Regions from separate parts of the Curtobacterium sp. YC1 genome, predicted to be linked through region 2. Evidence: riboswitches for the same ligand, from Rfam matches in the RefSeq annotation. Region 2 holds a riboswitch; the other holds the start of a gene.
The links. A riboswitch is a leader RNA that binds a small molecule or an ion and turns the genes downstream of it on or off. The one in region 2 is predicted to bind thiamine pyrophosphate.

Region 1: linked by a shared signal. The riboswitch ahead of thiM (hydroxyethylthiazole kinase) and the one ahead of I8920_RS04585 (ECF transporter S component) in region 2 are both predicted to bind thiamine pyrophosphate.

The regions. Positions count from the first base shown of each region.
Region 1 covers NZ_CP066341.1:1,284,226-1,290,393, reverse strand. Annotated here, with positions in the region: gene I8920_RS06170 (phosphotransferase enzyme family protein) at 1-524, opposite strand, end outside; gene I8920_RS06165 (NUDIX domain-containing protein) at 597-1,544, opposite strand; TPP riboswitch at 1,613-1,708, shown strand; gene thiM (hydroxyethylthiazole kinase) at 1,697-2,578, shown strand; gene thiE (thiamine phosphate synthase) at 2,575-3,321, shown strand; gene I8920_RS06150 (bifunctional hydroxymethylpyrimidine kinase/phosphomethylpyrimidine kinase) at 3,318-4,976, shown strand; gene I8920_RS06145 (metallophosphoesterase family protein) at 5,056-5,565, opposite strand; gene I8920_RS06140 (MarR family winged helix-turn-helix transcriptional regulator) at 5,562-6,032, opposite strand; gene I8920_RS06135 (VOC family protein) at 6,116-6,168, opposite strand, start outside.
Region 2 covers NZ_CP066341.1:947,589-953,756, reverse strand. Annotated here, with positions in the region: gene I8920_RS04600 (MFS transporter) at 1-179, shown strand, start outside; gene I8920_RS04595 (ATP-binding protein) at 274-840, opposite strand; gene I8920_RS04590 (ATP-binding cassette domain-containing protein) at 833-3,355, opposite strand; gene I8920_RS04585 (ECF transporter S component) at 3,352-3,990, opposite strand; TPP riboswitch at 3,985-4,096, opposite strand; gene I8920_RS04580 (hypothetical protein) at 4,188-4,511, opposite strand; gene glgX (glycogen debranching protein GlgX) at 4,640-6,168, shown strand, end outside.

The DNA.
Region 1 (6,168 bases), 340 kb from region 2:
GCGGCCCGTGCCAGGCGGTCGTCGAGCCGGGGCGCGGTGGCCCCCTCGACGGCGCCCGTGGTGAACGGCGCGAAGCGGTACACGGCGCTCGCGACGTCCCAGACGCGCGGCCCGGGGTGCGCGGTGTCGAAGTCGATCAGTCCGACGGCGGCGATGCCGTCGTACACGCAGTTGTACGGGGCGAAGTCGCCGTGCACGATCGTCTCGACCGGGGCGCGGTCGGCCTGCGACCAGACGTCCGCGGTGTCCTCGCGCGGGTACGTGGCGGCGGCGTCGTGGAACTGCCGGAGCAGCCGGGCGCTGGTGACCAGGGCAGCCTCGCTCGCGACGTCCTCGGTCCAGGGGTACTCCCCCGCGACCCCGGGCACGAACGACACCGTCTCGAGGGCGTCGCCGAGGGCGATGGGTTCCGGCGCGGCCACGAAGCCCTGCTCGTGCAGGTGCGCGAGCAGCCGGTGCACCGTGGGGGTCCACGGCCCTGCGGGGCGGTGGACGCGGTCGTCGGCCCTGGTGATGCGCTCCACGGGATCCTCCTGGGGGTGTGCGTCTCCGTTGACGGACCGCCAGCGTACCGGCACCGACCAGGGCTGTCCCGGTCAGTGCGGAAGGCGGCTCCGTGCGTCGGTCTGCTCGCGCAGCCACCCCGGTCCACGTACAGCCGCGCCGGACGACTCGACCCGCGCGCGGAGCTCCCGGTCGGCGGTCACGACCACGACCGGCCCGTCGCCGGCGTCACCCGCGCGTCGTGCGGCCTCGACGATCGCGTCGTCGCCGGAGCCGGGAGCGCGCACCACCTCGACGGCGGCTGCTCGTGCCTCCGGGTCGGCTGTTGCGCGTGCCTCGGGGTCGGACGCTGCACGTGCCTCGCCCTCGAGCACCACCGTCCAGCGCGGCCACCACCGGGCGAACGGCAGGTCGAGCAGCGACGACTCGACCCCGTCCGCGGCGAGCGCCGTCACCGACGACAGCAGACGCGAGGCGGCACCGGCGCGGTCCTTCCACCAGCCGTCCGGCGTGCTGCCGACGACGTTCGCGGCGTCGACGACGACGTGCGGCGTGGTCGTCACCACGGCGCGGAGCGCCGGCCACGACGCTCCGAACCCCGGGTGCAGCGGGAGTGCGTCCACCTGGTCGATCGGGATCCACGAGAGCGCGAGGCTCTCGCGGTCGGCGATCACCGGTTCGAACGGCCGGGAGGCGCGCCCCACCACCGTCGTGTAGGTCCAGAACCCCAGGTCGAGCAGGGCTGTGTGGCGCAGGTCGACGGCGTCGTCCGGCACGCCGGCTTCCTCGGCGGACTCGCGGAGCGCGGCCGTCACGGCGTCCTCGTGCTGGTGGCGGGCGCCGCCGGGGATGCCCCAGGTGCCCCCGTGGTGGCTCCACTCGACGCGGTGCTGCAGCAGCACGCGTCCGGCGCCGTCGTCGACGAGCAGGCCCGCGGCGCCGAAGCGTCCCCACGCCTTCGTGCCGTCCGGACCGATCGCCCAGGCGTCGCCGGGGTCGCGGGGGCCGGGTGGCGGCCCGGGAGGCGTCGAGTCTGGCACGGTCCAACCCTGGCACACGGTGCTCGGACCCGGCCTCGGAGTCGTCACCGGACGTCGTGTACGGTGTCGCCCGAGACACGGGGTGCCGCAACCAGCGGCTGAGATCACACCCGTCGAACCTGCTCGAGCTCGTACTCGCGAAGGGATCGTCCATGGAGAACGCTGCGCCCACCCACGACTGGGGCCACCGGACCGCCGAACTGCTCGAGGCCGTGCGCGCCCGGGCCCCGCTGGTGCACTGCATCACGAACACCGTCGTGCAGAACGTCACGGCGAACGTGCTGCTCGCGCTCGGGGCCTCTGCCGCGATGGTCGACGTCGCGACGGAGGCGGGACCGTTCGCCCGGGTCGCCGACGCCCTGCTGGTGAACACGGGCACCCCGCACGCCGAACCGCGGGTCGCCGCGCTCGAAGCGGTGCCCGCTGCCCGCGACGCCGGGACGCCCTGGGTGCTCGACCCGGTGGCCGTCGGGTCGCTCCCGGTGCGGACGGCGCTGGCCCGCGACCTGCTGGCGATGCACCCGACGGTGCTGCGCGGCAACGCGTCGGAGGTGCTCGCGCTGCTCGGCGCCTCGGCCGGTGGTCGCGGGGTCGACAGCACCGCGGGCACCGAGGACGCCCGCGCCGCTGCGATCGCCGCCGTCACGAGTTCCGATCCGGGTCCGGTTCCGGGTCAGGACGGGAGGCTCGTGGACGCGGTGGCCGTGTCCGGTCCCGTCGACCTGCTGGTCGCCCCGGCGACGGGCGTGGTCCGGGTCGCGAACGGCACCGAGCTGCTGACGCGCATCACCGGGGGCGGCTGCGCCCTGGGAGCGGTGGTCGCCGCGTTCACCGCGGTGTCGCCGGACGACGCCGGAGCCGCCGCGGTCGCCGCCACCGCGGTGCACACCATCGCCGCGGAGCTCGCCGCGCAGGAGGCCGGTGGACCCGGCTCGTTCCAGCCGCTGTTCCTCGACCGGTTGGCGTCGCTGACCCCGGAGCAGGTCGTGCGGACGGCCCGGATCACCGTCGAGTCCGCGGCGGTGCCGGCGTGACCGGGCAGCGGCGCGACCTCGGCGTCTACCTGGTGACCGACGGAGCCCTGGCCGACCGGCACGGCGTCGGGGTGCTCGGCGTCGTCCGGGCCGCGGTGCAGGCCGGGGTGCGGATCGTGCAGGTGCGCGACAAGGACGCGTCGGCGCGGGACCTGCTCGCGCTCACCGTCGCCGTGGCCGGGGCGGTGGGCGACCGTGCCGCCGTCGTGGTCGACGACCGGCTCGACGTCGCCCTCGTTGCCCGGCGGGACGGGCACCGGGTCGCCGGCGTGCACCTCGGGCAGTCCGACGTGCCGGTCGCCGCGGCCCGGGCACTGCTCGGCCCCGGTGCGCACGTGGGCCTCACCGCGAACACGCTCGGGCACCTGTCGGCCGTCGAGCGGCTCCCCCGCGGCACCGTCGACCTGCTCGGCGTCGGGGTCGTGCACCCCACGGCGACGAAGGCCGACCACCCGCCGGCGCTCGGCCACGACGGCTTCGCCCGGCTCGCCGCCGCGACCGACCTGCCGTGCGTGGCGATCGGCGGGGTCACCCTGGACGACGTCGACCCCCTGCGCGCCGCCGGTGCCGCGGGCGTCGCGGTGGTGTCGGGCATCTGCGCCGCAGCCGACCCCGGATCCGCCGCGGCGGCGTACGTGGCGGCCTGGGGCGGTGGAGCCGACCACGGGGCGGGAGTGGGGTGGGCGCCGGAGGGTGCGCCGCGCCTCCAGACCGGGTCCGCGCAGCACGGGGCGGGCGCATGAGCGTGCCGCGGGTGCTGAGCATCGCCGGCACCGACCCGACGGGCGGGGCCGGGATGCAGGCGGACCTGAAGGCGATCGCCGCGCACGACGGGTACGGGATGGGGGTCGTGACGGCGCTCGTCGCCCAGAACACGCACGGGGTGCGGTCGGTGCACGTGCCGGACGTCGGGTTCCTGCGCGAGCAGCTCGACGCGGTGTCGGACGACGTCACCATCGACGCGGTGAAGACGGGCATGCTCGGCACCGCTCCCGTGGTGCGGGTGGTGACCGACTGGCTGCGGGAGCACCGGCCGGCCGTGGTGGTGGTCGACCCGGTGATGGTCGCGACGAGCGGTGACCGGTTGCTGGACGAGGACGCCTCGGCCGCGATGGCCGACCTGCTCGAGCTCGCCGACCTGGTCACGCCGAACCGGGACGAGCTCGGGGTGCTGGTGGAGCTGGCCGGGAGCGGTGGGGGTGCCGGGGGTGCCGGGGTCGCTGGGGGTGCTGGGGGTGCGTCGTCGGCGTCTGCTGGGTCGGCGGGGTCGTCGGCTGCGTCGGCGTCTTCTTCGTCGTCGCTGGCGGCCGCGCAGGTGGTGGCGGCGCGGTGGGACGTGCTCGTGCTGGCGAAGGGCGGGCACGACGACGGGCCGACCTCCGACGACCTGCTGGTCGCACCGGACGGGTCGGTGCGGGTCTTCTCCGCTCCCCGTGTGGCCACGACGAACACCCACGGCACGGGGTGCTCACTGTCGAGCGCGATCGCGACACTGGCTGCTCGGCACGGTGACTGGGAGCTCGCGGTCGGGGTGGCGAAGCAGTGGCTCACGGTGGCACTGCGCGGGGCCGACGCACTGTCGGTCGGGAGTGGTGCCGGGCCGATCGACCACGGGGCGTCGGCGCGAGCCGCGCTGCCGACGCTGTCGTACACGGACGTGTGGTGGGCAGACGCCGCCGACGTGCTGCGGGAGACGATCGCGTGCGCGTTCCTGGTGGGGCTGCGCGACGGGACGCTCGGGGCGGAGGTGTTCGCGGGGTACCTGGCGCAGGACGTGCACTACCTGCGGGCGTACGAGCGGCACCTGGCGGCGCTCGCCGGCGCTGGCGGGGCTGACGAGGGTGTTGCTGCGGACACCGGTGTTGCTGCTGCCTTCTGGGCGTCGGCGGCGCAGGGGTGCGCCGACGAGGCTCGCGACCTGCACCACCGACGGCTCGCCGGCACCCACGCCGACGATCCGGTGCACCCGACGTGCGCCGGCTACCTCGCACACCTGCAGGCCGCTGCCGACACCGGCTCGGCCGCGGTCCTGGCCGCCGCGGTGCTGCCGTGCTTCCGGGTCTACGCCTGGGTCGGGTCGCAGCTCGGCGCAGCGCCGGAGGGGCACGCCTTCGCCGACTGGATCACCGCCTACGGGGACCCCGGGTTCGCCGCGGCGAGCGCCGAGGCCACCCGGCTCGTCGAGGAGCTCGCGGCCGCGGTGACGCCCGAGGAGCGGGGCCGGATGGCACGGGCGTCCCGCCGTTCGGTCGAGTGGGAGCTCGCCTTCTTCCGGATGCCGACGGAGGGCGTGGCGGCCAGCGGCGGAGCTCCGGCGGCCGACGGCGGCCCGGCCGGCGGCGGAGCTCCGGCGGCCGACGGCGGCCCGGCCGGCCGCGCGGCCCGCGTCTCGCGCTGACGGACGTTCCTCGGGTCTGCGGACCCGAGGAACGTCCGCTCAGCCGGGTCTCGGTCCCGCACCGGGCGGCACCGGCGGTTCAGCGCGCAGCGGGCGGCAACCGCACGAGGTCGACGGTCAGGTCCGTGCCGCTGACGGTGCCGCGCATCCAGGTGTGGTCGGGTTGCCGGCGGCGGTCCGTGGGCGACCCGGGGTTGAGCAGCCGCATGCCGGACGGCGCCACGGTGTCCCACGGGATGTGCGAGTGCCCGAAGACGAGCACGTCGGTGTCCGGGTGGGCGGCGTCCATCCGGCGTTCCCGTCCGGTCGCCGCGCCGGTCTCGTGCACCAGGGCGAAGCGGAGCCCCTCGACCACGAACCGTGCCACCAGGGGCAGCCGGTCGTCGAACGCGGGTCCGTCGTTGTTGCCCCGGACCCCTTCGAACCGGCGGGATCGCCCCTGCACGGCGTCGAGCGTGGCGATGTCCACCCAGTCCCCCGCGTGCACCACCAGGTCGGCGGCGTCGATGTCGGCCCACAGTCCGGCAGGCAGGTCCTTCGCGCGCTTGGGCAGGTGGGTGTCCGACAGCAGGACGAACGAGGTGGTCACGGCTGCGTCGGCCCGGGCATCGGGAGTCCGGCCTCGTCGGCGGCACCGAGTCGTTCGAGCAGACCGGCCAGCAGTGCGACGTCGTCGTCCGACCAGTCGGCGAGCCGTTCGTGCAGCGCGTCGCGGTGCAGCTGCACGGATCGCTGCAGTGCGGCGCGACCGGCGTCGGTGGCCTCGAGCGGCTTCGCGTTGCCGCTGCCGCCCTCGGTGGTGCGGACGAGCCCGGCGGCGAGCAGCCCGGACAGCTGCCGCGAGATCGTCGACCGGTTGAGACGCAGGTACCGGGCGATGTCGATGGCCATGCACCCCGGGTGCTGCACGACGAAGTCGACGAGCGACTGGTCGACGACGCTCAGCACCTCGTCCGAGCCGCGGGCGCGGATGCTCGCGCGGCGGGTGATCCGGGCGAGCTCGGTGTAGGCGCGGCTGACGTCGCTGTCCCGACCCTCGGAGCTCGGGTGGTCCATGATCGCTCCAGCCTGTCTGCGCCGGCGCCGGCCGGCGGTCTGTTCCTGCGGTCACCATACCGGCGGGTACGCGGACCGGGGAGTCAGCGTCCCGATGCGGCCGCCTGCAGCGCGGGGATGTCCAGTTTCACCATCT
Region 2 (6,168 bases):
TCGGGGGCGGGTCGCCGTGGATCCTGTGCGGGTACCTCGGGGTGTACGCGGTGCTGACGATCGTGGCGGCGGTGTTCGCGGTGGATCCGCGGGCGGCGGCGCGGGCGGCCGGCCGGGCGGTAGCGGGCGGGCGCGAGCGCGGGCGGCGGCGCGGGCGCGGCGCGGGCGCGGCGGACTGACGTTTCGCGCTGAGCGACAGTCCTCGCCTTCCGGGGGCCGTGAGGTGTCGGTGAGCGCGAAAGCTCGGCGCCGCGAGCCCCGCGCCCCGGACCCCTACGTCCGCAGGACCACGTCGGCCAGGGCGGCCGGGTCCTCGGCGGCGATGAAGGCCTGCTCCTGCGCGGCCCACCGGTCCCACTCGCGCGCGAACGTCTCGCCGTCACGACCGATTGCCCGGTCCCACCGCACGGCGTCGTCGGCCTCGAGCCACACCCGCAGCGACGCCAGCGGTGCCGACGCCCGGGACAACGCTCCGCAGCCCTCGACCACGATCGGCAGGTCGGGGTCCACCGACGCCCAGTCCGCGGGTCCGTCGGCGACCCAGTCCCATCGGCGGTACCCGCTCGGCGCCCCGAGGACGTCGGTGACCACGGCGTCGGCAGCCGCGCGCAGCCCGTCCCACCCCGGGTAGAGGTCGTCCAGGTGCACGAGCTGGGCACCGAGCTGCTCCGCGACCTGCGCACCGAGGGTGGTCTTGCCCGTGCCGGACCGGCCGTCGACGAGCACGACGGCCCGCCTGCCGGTGGCGGCGGCGACACCGGCCGCAGCAGCGGCGAGACCGGGGGCGAGGTCACCGGCGGTCGTGCCCGTCGTCCCGTCGAGGCGCTCCGCGTCAGACACGCCACGTCCCCACGCTCACCGCGACCGCGATCGACACCACGCCGATGCCGACCAGCACCGCCACCATCGCCCACTCCGGCCCGGCGAACCGCGCGACCCGCGCCCAGCTCCGCCGTCCGGGAGCACCGAACCCGCGTGACTCCATCGCCACCGCCAACGTCGTCGCCCGCCGCAGCGCGAGCACGAGCAGCGCGAACGCCATCGTCGCCCCACGTCGCAGGCGTCCGGAGTCGGCCACCCCGCGGGCACGTCGAGCCATCGCGAGCTGTCGCCAGTCGTCGACGAGCAGCGTCATCATCCGGACCGCGGCGAGCGCCCCGAGCACGAAGCGCGCGGGCAGTCGCACCACCTGCGCGAGCCCGTCCGCCAGGTCGGTCGGGTCGACCCGCACGAACAGCGCGATGGCCGGCACCCCGACCGCGAGGACCCGGAGCGCGGTCGCCAGGGCGAGCGTCAGCGACCCGTCGGTGACGTGCGCGAACCCGAGGTCGAACCACTCCCGCCCGGAGGGCCTGCCGTACAGCGCGATGCTCACCGCCGTCAGCGGCACCGCGACGAGCACCGGTGCGAGCCGGAGCAGCAGGGTCCGGAGCGGCAGGCGCAGGAGCGGCATCAGCACGACTTCGAGCGCCAGAGCGACGGCGGCGGAGACGACGTCGAGGCTGAGCACCAGGCAGACGCCGAGGGCGAGCACGCCGATCAACGACGCGACCGGCTGGACGCCGTGGATGCCGGTCGCGCGGGCCGGCAGCGGCCGTCGCGCCGCGTCCGTCCGGTCGTCCGTGTCGGTCCGGTCTGGAGGCCCGGGGCGGCTCCCCGCCGTCGGTCCCGTCTCCGGGACGGTCGCGCCCGACCGGCCCGGGTCCCTCCCCACGGTCCGGGCACCGTCCGGCCCGAGCACGACCTCGTCGGCGTCGAGTGCCCGGACGAGGTCGCGGTCGTGCGTGACCGCCACCACCGCGGTGCCGGCGTCGGCGAGCGCTCCGAGGTGCCCGACCACCGCCTGCCACGTGGCGCGGTCCTGACCGGAGGTCGGTTCGTCGAGCACCAGGACAGGAGGCCTGGCCGCCACGACGGAGGCGATCGCGAGGCGCCGCTGTTCCCCACCGGACAGGGTGAACGGGTTGGCGTCGGCCAGGTGGGCCAGTCCGAAGTCGTCGAGCAGGGCGGTGGCGCGGTCGGTGGCGTCCGCGGCTCCGAGGGCACGGGGGCCGGCCTCGACCTCCTCGCGGACGGAGCGGGCGACGAACTGGTGCTCCGGGTCCTGGAACACCGTGCCGATCCGGGCGGCGAGCTCGCGGCTCGTCCAGGTGTGCGGCGCGGTGGCGATGCCGCCGGCCAGGGCGTCCGTCGCCCCGAGCCCGCCGGCGGCCGGCGGGAGGAGTCCTGCGATCGTCAAGCCGAGCGTCGACTTGCCGACGCCGTTCGGCCCCGTGACCGCGATGACCTGTCCGGCTCGGACCCGGAGGTCGATCCCGCTCCCGACACCGTGCCGCCCCCGAGCCGTCCCGAGCTCCCGCGCCCGGAGCAGCACCACAGCGCCGTCGCCGAACGCCCCGTCCGTGGCAACTCCGAACGCCTCCTCGCCGAGCGGGCGGAATGCACCCGTCGCTCCCCCGGACTCCCCACACATCCCGCCCGCTCGGCGGGGCGCACGGAGACCCCCTCGTGCCGACCCTCGCTCCGGCTCGGCACCGGGCACCCACACCCCGGCGGCCGTGAGCGCAGCGCCGTGCTCCGCCAGCACCGCGGCGGGCGGCCCGTCGGCGACGACGCCACCACCGGGCTCGAGCAGCACGAGCCGGTCGACCAGGTCGAGCCACGTGCCGATCCGGTGCTCCACCACGAGCAGGGTCGCCCCGGTCTCGTCGAGCAGGGCCCGCACGGCGTCGTGCACCTGCGTGACACCGTCGGGGTCGAGGTTGGCGCAGGGTTCGTCGAGCACGAGCGCACCGGGGCGCATCGCGAGCACTCCGGCGAGCGCCAGGCGCTGCCGCTGCCCGCCGGACAGGTCCGCCGTGGAGCGGTCGAGCGACAGGTGCAGTCCGACGACGTCCAGGGCCGACCGCACGCGCTGCCACGTCTCGTCGCGCGGGACGCCGGCGTTCTCGCACCCGAAGGCCACGTCGTCGCCGAGTCGGGACATCACGGTGTGCGCCTCGGGGTCCTGCATGACGAGGCCGACGCGCCCGCGGACCGCGCGGGGGTCGGCTCCGTCGACGAGGAGCGATCCGTGCACGGATGCCGCGGTGTCGTCGGTGGCGTCGGGCTCGTCGGGCAGCACGCCCGCGACCGCGCGCAGCAGCGTCGACTTGCCGGCACCGGACGGCCCGACGACCGCCACCCGCTCCCCCGGCTCGACGGTCAGGTCGACGCCGCGAACAGCCCACGCGTCCCGCTCCGGGTAGCGCCAGCCCCAGTCACGGAAGGCGATGCGCGCCCCGCGGACGTCGGTTCCTGCGTCGGCGTCCCCGCCTGTGGAGGGCGACGACGCCGACGGGGTGCGCTCCGTCACACCCGGGCGCGGGGCTCGCGACGGCTGTGCTCGCGGCCGACGGCGAAGGACGACAGCACTCCGGTGCGCGCGAGCGCCCGGACGACGAGCCACGACCCGACGCCGGCGATCACCGCGCCGGAGATGATCGCGCAGACGACGTAGACGGCCTTGAAGGCGGCGTCGAGCGCGGGGTACCAGAGGACGATGTCGTTGATGCCGAGCGCGAGACCCGCAGCGGCGCCCGCGAGCACCACGACCGGCAGGCGGTACACCCGGTACAGGAACAGTGCGAGGACGATCTCGGCGCCGAGTCCCTGGACGAGCCCGGCCTCGAGCGTCAGCCAGCCCCACGTGGTGCCGAAGAGCGCCTCGACCGAGGCGGCGACCATCTCGCCGTAGAGCGCGGCTCCCGGCTTGCGGACGACCAGGGCGACGATGGGTCCGGCGAGCAGCCAGACGCCGCCGAACAGGGCCTTCGTGCCGGGCAGCACCAGGTCCATGCCGGCGCTGATCGGCGCGTACCCGAACTCCCAGAGCCGGAAGACGACCCCGAGGGCCACGGCGAGGACGCTCGCGACGACGATGTCGACGACCCGCCACCGCAGCGATCGCCGCGGAACGGTGGAGACGGGTGCAGACGTGCGTGCAGACATGGTTCTGACTCCTCCCTGCGCCGGCATGATCCGGATCAGGTTCGACGGTCGGAGCGCCGTTCGCTCCCTCTCAGCCCGGCGGTCCCGGACTCCCGTGTGTGTGCCAGCAGTCTAGACGCGGTCGCGACCGCGTGACGCCAGGACGCAACCGGAGGCCCGTGGCGGCGTCGCCACGGGCCTCCGGTTGCGTCAGGTGGTCACTTCTTGAGCGCGCGGACCAGCTTGCGCAGGACACGCCCGGCCACCCACACGAAGGGGATGGCGACGACGATGAGGGAGATCGGGTTCGGTTCGAACACCAGGTCCTTGCCCGGGCGACGGACGTACGCGCCGACCGGGGCCGACGCACCGCCGCCACCACCGCCGCCGTTCTCGTCGTCGCCCCCGCCGCCGCCGAAGCCGAACCAGCTGACGGACACGGGGATGAGGGTCTGGTCGCCGACCTCGACGGGCTCTCCGTAGTTCGTGGAGACCCCGACCGGGCGGACCTTGTCTGCGAGCAGCGTGACGATGTTGGCCATGCGCGAGACGGTACTCGTCCGTCCCTCCACAGGCCGGGACCCGTCTGCGACGTCCACAGCTGGGGCTTGTCTGCGGACGTGGACGGGCGGCGCCGATATGTTGGCGACACCCACACCTGGAGGACCGTTTGCACACCTGGCCCGGAAACCCGTACCCGCTCGGGGCGACCTACGACGGGAGCGGCACGAACTTCGCGCTCTTCAGCGAGGTCGCCGAGCGTGTCGAGCTCTGCCTGTTCGATGACGACGGCAACGAAGAGTGCGTCCGCCTGCTCGAGGTGGACGCCTACGTCTGGCACGCCTACCTGCCGAACGTCGGCCCCGGCCAGCAGTACGGCTTCCGTGTCCACGGAGCGTACGACCCGGCGACCGGCTCGCGAGCCAACCCGTCGAAGCTCCTGCTCGACCCGTACGCCAAGGCGACCAGCGGCGAGATCGACTGGGACCAGTCGCTGTTCTCGTACACCTTCGGTGACCCCGACTCGACCAACGACGAGGACTCCGCGTCGCACATGATGAAGGGCGTCGTGATCAACCCCTTCTTCGACTGGCAGGGGGACCGTCCGCCGCGCACGCCGTACGGCGAGACGGTCATCTACGAAGCGCACGTCAAGGGACTCACCGAGACCCACCCGGACGTGCCGGAGGAGCAGCGCGGCACGTACGCCGGCGTCTCCCACCCCGCGGTCATCGAGCACCTGCAGCGCCTCGGCGTCACCACGCTCGAGCTCATGCCGGTGCACCAGTTCGTGAACGACTCCACCCTGCAGGACAAGGGACTGTCGAACTACTGGGGCTACAACACGATCGGCTTCTTCGCCCCGCACTCCGCGTACTCGTCGTCGGGCGACAACGGGCAGCAGGTCCAGGAGTTCAAGACGATGGTGCGCGAGCTGCACCGGGCAGGCATCGAGGTCGTCCTCGACGTCGTCTACAACCACACCGCCGAGGGCAACCACCTCGGCCCCACGCTGTCGTTCCGCGGCATCGACAACGCGGCGTACTACCGCCTGGTCGACGACGACAAGCGCTACTACATGGACTACACGGGCACGGGGAACTCGCTCAACGTCGGGCACCCGCACTCGCTGCAGCTCATCCTCGACTCGCTGCGCTACTGGGTGACCGAGATGCACGTCGACGGGTTCCGCTTCGACCTCGCGTCCGCCCTGGCCCGCGAGTTCTACGAGGTCGACCGCCTGTCCGCCTTCTTCGAGCTCGTGCAGCAGGACCCGATCGTGTCGCAGGTCAAGCTCATCGCCGAGCCGTGGGACGTCGGTCCCGGTGGCTACCAGGTGGGCAACTTCCCGCCGCAGTGGTCCGAGTGGAACGGCAAGTACCGCGACACCGTCCGTGACTTCTGGCGCGGTGAGTCGTCGACCCTCGGCGAGTTCGCCTCGCGCATCTCCGGCTCGGCCGACCTGTACGAGCACGACGGCCGCACCCCGAAGGCCAGCATCAACTTCATCACCGCCCACGACGGCTTCACGCTGTACGACCTGGTGTCCTACAACGAGAAGCACAACGAGGCCAACGGCGAGGACAACAACGACGGCGAGAGCCACAACCGGTCGTGGAACTCCGGTGCCGAGGGGCCGACCGACGACGAGGCCGTGAACGCCCTGCGGCTGCAGCGTCGCCGGAACTTCCTGGCGAC